DNA from 2 places in the Shinella sp. HY16 genome. Region 2 is predicted to be linked to the other one. Evidence: riboswitches for the same ligand, from Rfam matches in the RefSeq annotation. Region 2 holds a riboswitch; the other holds the start of a gene.

Region 1 (4,229 bases), on a different contig from region 2:
ATTCTGGCGGATCTCGACCTCGTTGTCGATCATCGCACGCAGCGAGGGCGGCACATTGATGCTGTGCCATGGCAGGCCCCAGAGGATCTTGTCGAGATGCACATGCGGCTCGACGAAGGGAGCGATGGCGACTGCATTGCCGCCATCATGCGCGGGAACGCCCGGCTCGCGCGGCAGGTTCGCGCCGATGGCGACGATCCTGCCGCCCTTGATCAGGATGTCGGCAGTCTCACCGCCATCGGGCCGGACATTGGTTACAAGCAGGTCGGTCATTTCGGAGAACCCTGAAATCAGCACGGATGCGGGTGGAGAACGTCATTCTTTTCCCGCTTTGCCAATCTCCGCTCTCCACCGTCCACTTGGCAACCGTTGAGGATGCAAGCCTCAATCGACCTGGGCGACGAGGCCCACGGACTTGATACCGGCAACCGCGCAGATCTCGTCATTGTCGGAGGTATCTCCGGTGATACCGACCGCACCAAGCAGCGCCCCGGCGGCATCGCGGATCAGCACGCCGCCGGGAACGGCGACGATCTTGCCACCCGAGACGGCGGTCAGGCCTTCAATGAAGTGCGGGCGCTCCTTCGCGTTCTTGTCCAGCCAGCGTGAGCCCATGCCCACGGCGAGCGAACCATAGGCTTTGCCGAAAGCGATCTCATAGCGCAGCATGGAGGCACCGTCCTGCTTCTGGAAGGCCTTCAGGTGCCCTCCGGCATCGAGCACCGCCACGGTGAGCGGCTTGAGGCCAGCCTGAGCGCCCGCCTCCAGGGCGGCGGCGATGATGCTGTTGGCGACGGCAAGGGTAAGTTCGGCCATGTCTGTCCTCGTAGGGTCCTGTTTTCCGAAAGGTCCCGGCGAAGGATCGCCGGAACCCGAACTGTCGAAAGCTTCGCTGCCCTTCTATCAGGCGGCGATGGCGCGGTCTGCTGCCATTTCGCCGGCAATCGTATCCGTCACCATCTGCGCGGTCGCTGCCGAAAGTGTCCAGCCGAGGTGGCCGTGGCCGGTGTTGTAGAACACACCCGGCTGACGCCCCTTGCCGACCCGCGGCATCATGTTGGGCATCATCGGGCGGAGGCCCGCCCAGGGCACGACACGATTGGTATCAGCCTCGGGAAACAGCATGCGCGTCCAGTCGACGAGCGGCTTGACGCGGTCGTGGCGGATGTCGCGGTTCATGCCGTTGAATTCAGCCGTGCCGGCAACGCGGAAACGGTCGGGGCCAAGACGGCTGGTCACGATCTTCGCCCGGTCGTCGAGCAGGCTCACCCAGGGGGCTGCCGCCTGGCTGCGCTCGTCATCGAGATGCACGGTGATCGAGTAGCCCTTGACGGGATAGATATTGACCCGGTCGCCGAGCATGGCGGCAATCTGGCGGCTGGCCGTGCCGGCGCAGACGACGACGCCATCCGCCTCGACCTGGCGCTCCGCGCCCTCACCCGTCGCATAGCTGATGCGGAATGCACCGTTTCTGCCGATCGCCGTAACGCGGGCATCGAAAAGGAACCGGGCGCCACGGCGCTGGCAGGCCTTCGCAAGGCCCGAGGTGAACTTGTGGATGTCGCCGGTCGAATCCGACGGCGTGTAGAAGCCGCCGTGGAAGGCCCCGTGCAGGGTCGGCTCGATCGACTTGACCTCTTCGGCCGTCACCGCCCGGCGGTCGAGCCCGCCCTCGGTCAGCATGGCGTTGACCTTCGCGGCGTGGTCGAAGCTCGCCTTGTCCCAGTAGATGTGCAGGATACCGCGGCGCACATGGTCGAAATCGATGTTTTCGCGCTCGGCGATGGAGAAGAGGTGCTGCCGGGCGGCGATCGCCAGACGGGTCGTTTCCACCGTGTTGTCGCGATAGCGCATGATGTTCGAGACGAACTCGGCAAGCCAGGAATATTTGTGCCATGTCGGCCGCGGGTTCATCAGCAGCGGCGCGTCGTTCCGCATCATCCATTTGACACCCTTGAACAGGGTGGACCAATGGTTCCAGACCTCGGCATTGCTGGCGGAAAGCTGACCGCCATTGGCAAAGGAGGTTTCCATGGCAGCGTAGCGCTGGCTTTCGAGCACGGTGACGTCGAAGCCACGTTCCAGAAGGGCATAGGCAGTGGTGACGCCGGTAATACCGGCGCCGATAACGGCGATATGGGGCATATAGGTCTCTCGCTCCGTATGACATCAGGGTACGGGCCGGAGCCCGCGTTTTCCCCAATCTGTCACGGTACCTGAGAGTTTACCCGCACGGCATGGCCGCGACGGCTTTCCCCTTCGGTGGACGCTCACAGCGTCTCTCTCCAGATCGTTCAACTGCACGGTCACTTGTGCCTGAGAGTTTCCTGGGGGGTTGCTCCGTCGGCGCCGGCCTTGCAGCCGGTCTCTCCCATGCAGTCTTGTCGAACCCGCTCAGGCTACCGCAATCTTGAGGAGAATCAAGAGGGGCGATGACGATGTCCCGAAACTTCTGCCCCGGCACCGGCAGGCAGCGCGAGGAAACGCAGGGCCGAGACCAGCCCGATGGCGGCGATGCACAGGAAGGCGGCACGGATATCCACCAGCATGCCACCGCCAGCGGCCTCGGGGAAAAGGGCGGCCGAAAGGCGGATGACGGCGGCGGCAACGGCGACGCCGAGAAGCTGCGCAAGCTGCTGCAGCATGGCGGAGATGGTGGTCGCCGCGCTGCGCTGGGCGGGTGTGACATCGGCAAAGGCGATCGTCGTCAGCGCGGTGAACTGCATAGAGCGGGACAGTCCGCAGGCGATCAGCAGCCCGAAGAGCAGCAGCCTCGGCGTGTTACCGTCGACGAAGGCGAAGGCGCCGATCGTCAGCGCAGCGACAAGGCCGTTGACGACGAGCAGCGTACGGAAGCCGAAAAGGCGCAGCGCCGGCGTCGTCACGCTCTTCATCAGGAGGTTGCCAAGGAAATAGACGAGCACGAGCGAGCCGGTCTCGACGGCGTCCATACCGAGGCCGACCTGGAACAGGAGCGGCAGCAGGAAGGGCGTGGCATTGACCGCAAGCCGCCCGGCAGTACCGGCCGAGAGCGTCGCGAAGGCAAAAGTCGGAACCTTGAGCACGGCCATGTCGAGCAGCGCATGCGGCGCGCACCGGAGATGGCGGATGGCAGCCCAGCCGGCGGCAAGGCCGAGGGCGAGAACGGCAAGCGTGCCGGCGCCGCCCGTCGGCGCGCTGGAGAGCTCCAGGCCGGCAAGCGTGAGGGCGAGCGCGCTTCCCGTCAGCACGAAGCCCTTCAGGTCAAAGGGGCGTGCGCCCTCGGCCGGCGCCTGCGGCACGAAGAACAGCACGAGCACCACGCCGAGCAGGCCGAGCGGCAGGTTGATGAAGAAATTCCACTCCCAACCGGCATGGGTTGTAACCCAGGCGCCGATCAGTGGCCCGACCACCGGCGCGATCAGCGCCGGCCAGGTGATGGTGGCGATCGCTCGCACCAACTCCGCCTTCGGTGCGCCGCGCAGCACGAGCTGGCGCCCGACGGGCGTCATCAGTGCGGCGGATGCGCCTTGGAAGAGCCGCGCCGCGGTGAACTCGCCAAGCGAACCGGAAAAGCCGCAGGCGACGGAAGAAAGCGTGAAAAGTGCGATCGCCGTCACGAAAACTTCGCGGGCGCCGAACCGGTCGGCAAGCCAGCCGGCCGGCGGAATGAACACGGCCATGGCAAGCAGATAGGCCGTGAAGCCGATGTTGAGCGCCACGACATCTGTCGAGAAGGCCTTCGCCATCGCCGGCAGCGACGTCGCGATGATCGTGCTGTCGAGCATCTGCATGAAGAACGCCACGGCGACGACGGCCGGGACGATGCGGGTGCGGTGGAGCGGTATGGGCTGTGAGGGAATGGAAGACATCGCAATCACAAAAAAGCGACGGCGTTCAAGACGCCGCCGTCCGATCCTATAGAGCAATTCCAGCGAGAGCGCGAAGCGGATTTGCCGGACGTGCAAGGAGACAAACGAAGAGAGCGTTTCCGCAATCCGGAGACAAGCGGAAGCGCCCGGAGATCAGTTGCTGGCATCCAGCTTTTTGACGGCAGCATCGTAGAAGGAGCGATCGATCCAGGTGTCGTAATTGACCTTGCCCTTCAAAAGCTCGGCATCGGCCATGAACACCTCCTCACCCTGAAGCGCGCGCACGGCCTCCTCGGTCACCTGCGGATCCTGGAAGAACTTGCCGTCCGGATAGGTCGCGCGCACGGCCTTGTCGCTGTTGCCGGTCTCCTTGACGAA
Region 2 (4,229 bases):
TAACCCATGGCCACCGGGCCGTCGGCATTCGGGCCGAAGCCGCCAGACGTGACGGTGCCGACGACATCCTCGCCCTCGGCGTCGGTGGCAAGCACCGCACCGCCGCGCACCGGCGCCCGGCCTTCCGCCCTCAGGCCGACACGACGGCGCGAGGCACCGTTCTCAAGCTGGTCGAGGATAACAGCGGCGCCCGGAAAACCGCCGGCGCGCTCGCCACCCGTGCGGCGCACCTTCTGGATCGCCCATTCGAGACCGGCTTCCACCGGCGTCGTCGTCGTGTCGATGTCGTTGCCGTAGAGGCAGAGGCCGGCTTCAAGACGCAGCGAATCGCGCGCGCCAAGGCCGATCGGCAACACGTCCGGATGGTCGAGCAGGCGGCGACAGACCGCTTCGGCGAGGCTGGCGGGGATGGAAATCTCGAAACCGTCCTCACCCGTATAGCCCGAGCGCGAGACGATGCAGTCGGCATCGTGCAGGTCGCAGGCGCGCACGTCCATGAAGCGCATCGAGGAGACGTCCGCCCAGAGTTCGGCAAGCACGGCCTCGGCATGCGGGCCCTGCAGGGCGATGAGGGCGCGGTCGTCATGCAATGTCAGTTCGCAGACATCGCCGATCTTCGCCTGCATATGGGCGAAATCCGCGTCCTTGCAGGCAGCATTGACGACGACGTAGAAATGGTCGCCGCGGTTGGCGATCATCAGGTCGTCCTGGATGCCGCCTTCGTCATTGGTGAAAAGGGCATAGCGCTGGCGGCCTTCGCCGAGGCCGAGCACGTCGACCGGCACCAGCGTCTCCAGCGCGCGAGCGGCGTCGGCATTGTCGCCGGAGCGGGCGCGCACAGTCACCTGGCCCATATGGGACACGTCGAAGAGGCCGGCGGCCCCGCGGGTGTGCAGATGCTCCTTCATCACGCCGGCAGCGTATTGCACCGGCATCTCATAGCCGGCGAACGGCACCATGCGTCCGCCGAGCGAAACGTTCAGCGCATGAAGCGGGGTTTTCTTGAGTTCAGACGTTTCGTCCAAAAGGCGCCCTCCAGTCTTGTGGCGCCCACGATTTAACGGGCACCGGCTCACAATCCCGGCGCTCTCGCGCCGCTCTCCTGAGCCCCCTCTGTCCCTTCGCCTGAGATTGTTATCCCTTCGGCGAGCGCTCGAAAAACGCTTCTCTCCAGAGTTACGACGGCACCTTGCTGGTCCTTTTGCCTGAGAGTTTCCGGGGCGGTTGCTCCTTCGGCACCGGCCATGCCCGTGGTCGGACGGCCAGCTTCTCCCAGCGAGGTTGCCTCCAGATAACGGCGTTGCCTGCGCTTTGGCAAGAGCGTTGCGTCGCTCCCAAGCGAATTTTTGTCGTAGCGGGAAAGGGCCGGGAGAGGGCTGCAAAGAAAAGGCCCCCGAGGGGGCCAGAGGTCGGAGGACGGCTGTTTCTGTGGGGAGGATCAGGCGGATTCCGGGAGGGCGGGCAGTTCGTTCTCGTCATAGAGGCGTTGCGCCTCGGCGACCGTTACCTGCGGCGTGCCTCCGGGCGCCGTGATCAGCGCGAGCGCGAGGGCCGGCGGCTGGATGACATTGAGCGCGGCGATCGCGCGGGCGTCACCCCGAACCTTGGCGTCCTGGCTCCAGGCGTGGATGCGTTCCTCGAAAAGCGTGTTCGCGCGCGTCTGCAGCCGCATCCCTTGTGATGCATAGGCGGCCGTTGCCGGCGAAACTGTCACGATCTGTGTCATGGCGTTCTACGGTGTTGGTTTCGTTCTCGCAATTTAACAGTTGCGCCTTTCCGAGACATGAACCGCAAGGGTTGCATTTTCATCGAATTTTAACGGTCTGTACGAATTTCGGCCGGCCTTGCCTTTGCCGGCGGAATTCCGTCATAAGAAGCACTGTAGGCCGCCGGAATCGGGCGGCAACAAGCATGCCGCCGATGGCGCGGGAGGACCGATGAAGCCGATTTTCGTGCAATTGCAATGCGCTCCGGGCAAAACCTACGAAGTTGCCGATGCGCTTTACGCTACGGAACTCATTTCGGAGCTCTATTCGACGAGTGGCGACTACGATCTGCTCCTGAAAATCTATGTCGACAGCGAGGAGGATATCGGCAAGTTCATCAACGATCACGTCGCCTCCATTCCGGGCATCGTGCGCTCGCTGACGACGCTGACCTTCCGCGCATTCTAGACGGTTCCCCTCAGCCGGTTCTTGCGCTAAAGCACGGCGCAACGAAAGAAGGCTGACATGGCAGGCATCGAACACAAGCAGGTGGAGAACGACGAGGCGGGCATGCGGCTCGACCGGTGGTTCAAGATCCACTATCCGGGCCTCGGCTTCGGCCCGCTCCAGAAATTGCTGCGCTCCGGCCAGGTGCGCATCGATGGCGGCCGCGTCAAGAGCGATACCCGCGTACAGCCGGGACAGATGATCCGCATCCCCCCGATGGAGGTCGATGCCAAGGCTGCGAAGGGCGGACCCATAGCCGGCCGCGATCTAAAGCATTCCTCCGATCACGAACTGCTCTCTCGCATGTTGCTGCATGAGGACGACAAGGTCATCGTGCTCAACAAGCCGGCCGGCATCGCCGTGCAGGGTGGTTCCGGCGTCAATCGCCATATCGACCAGATGCTCGAGGCCTGGACCAACCAGAAGGGCGAAAAGCCGCGCCTCGTGCACCGGCTCGACCGCGACACGTCGGGCGTGCTCGTCATAGCCCGCACGCGCGGTGCGGCGCAGAAGCTGACGGCCGCCTTCCGCGAGCGCGATACCAAGAAGACCTACTGGTCGCTGGTGATGGGCGTGCCGAAGAAGCATGAGGACAAGATCTCGACCTGGCTCGTCAAGGAGCAAACGCCGGATGGCGACCGGATGCGCATCGCCAAACACGGCGAGGACGGCGCCGATCATGCCGTGTCCTTCTATCGGGTCATCGAGCAGGCCGCCCAGAATTTTGCCTGGCTGGAAATGGAGCCCTATACCGGCCGTACGCACCAGCTGCGCGTCCACGCTGCCCATATCGGTCACCCGATCCTCGGCGATCCCAAATATTTCGAGGCCGACATCAACTGGAATTTCCCCGGCGGCGTACAGAACCGCCTGCACCTCCATGCCCGCCGCATCGACATTCCGCACCCCAATGGCGGGCGCCTGCGCGTCACCGCGCCGCTGCCGCCGCATATGGTGCAGACCTGGAACCTCTTCGGCTTCGACCAGAACGCGGCGGACGAGGAAGACTGATGCGGCTCGTTCTCTTTGATTGCGACGGCACGCTGGTCGACAGCGTCAACCTGATCCATGAGGTCATGGCGCGCACCTTCGTCGATTTCGGCCATGCGCGGCCGGATGTTTCCGAGACCAAGGCGATCATCGGCCTGACGCTCGACATCGCCATTGCCCGCATGCAGGGCAAGCCGCATGTCGACGACGAGGCGCTGGCGATGACCGCACACTACAAGGCGGCCTATTCCGGCGTGCGCGCCGAACCCGGTTTCCAGGAGCCGCTCTTTCCCGGCATCGCCGCCATGATGGCGCGCCTCGAACGGCAAGACGACCTGATCCTTGGTGCCGTCACCGGCAAATCCCGCCGCGGCCTCGACCTCATCCGCGCCGCGCACGGCTTCGACAAGACCTTCTTCGTCTCGCGCACGGCGGACGACTGCCCCTCCAAGCCGCACCCGGCCATGGTGACCGAATGCTGCAGCGAGGCGGGCATCGATGCGACCCGCACGGTTGTCATCGGCGACGCGATTTACGATATGCAGATGGCGAAAGCGGCGGGCGCGAAGGCGATCGGCGTTTCCTGGGGCTATGCCAGTGTGCCCGAACTGGTCGAGGCCGGCGCGGACCATATCCTGCGCACGCCCGCCGACCTCCTCGAATGGCTGGAGATTTCCGATGCGTGACATTCTGAGCGACCTTTCCGATGCGATGAGCGATCCCGATCCGGTGCGCCGCGCGCAGATCCAGATGAAGCGCCCTTTGCCGAAGCGCTTCTACAAGGAGGTCTCGACCGACAAAGTGGAGGAGGGCCATCGCATCCTGCTCGACGGCCGCCCGGTGCGTACGCCCGGTAAGAAACTCCTTGCCGTGCCGACACAACCGATCGCTACGCGTCTCGTCGCCGAATGGGACGGGCAGGGCGAGGAGATCGATCCGGCGAAGATGCCGGTGACCCGCCTCGTCAACACGGCCGTCGACGGTGTCGCGGAGAACTTCGACGCGGTCTTCGACGAGATCGTGCGC

What was found. A riboswitch is a leader RNA that binds a small molecule or an ion and turns the genes downstream of it on or off. The one in region 2 is predicted to bind glycine.
Region 1: another riboswitch for glycine. It lies ahead of K0P03_RS32240 (D-amino acid dehydrogenase); the one in region 2 lies ahead of gcvT (glycine cleavage system aminomethyltransferase GcvT).

What each region holds. Positions count from the first base shown of each region.
Region 1 covers NZ_JAHYXL010000006.1:118,087-122,315, reverse strand. Annotated here, with positions in the region: gene K0P03_RS32250 (amidohydrolase family protein) at 1-273, opposite strand, end outside; gene K0P03_RS32245 (GlcG/HbpS family heme-binding protein) at 385-816, opposite strand; gene K0P03_RS32240 (D-amino acid dehydrogenase) at 904-2,145, opposite strand; glycine riboswitch at 2,294-2,384, opposite strand; gene K0P03_RS32235 (MFS transporter) at 2,421-3,851, opposite strand; gene K0P03_RS32230 (aliphatic sulfonate ABC transporter substrate-binding protein) at 4,005-4,229, opposite strand, start outside.
Region 2 covers NZ_JAHYXL010000001.1:1,696,160-1,700,388, forward strand. Annotated here, with positions in the region: gene gcvT (glycine cleavage system aminomethyltransferase GcvT) at 1-1,025, opposite strand, end outside; glycine riboswitch at 1,184-1,285, opposite strand; gene K0P03_RS08665 (hypothetical protein) at 1,439-1,726, opposite strand; gene K0P03_RS08670 (Lrp/AsnC ligand binding domain-containing protein) at 1,938-2,174, shown strand; gene K0P03_RS08675 (RluA family pseudouridine synthase) at 2,232-3,224, shown strand; gene K0P03_RS08680 (HAD-IA family hydrolase) at 3,224-3,889, shown strand; gene K0P03_RS08685 (ATP12 family chaperone protein) at 3,882-4,229, shown strand, end outside.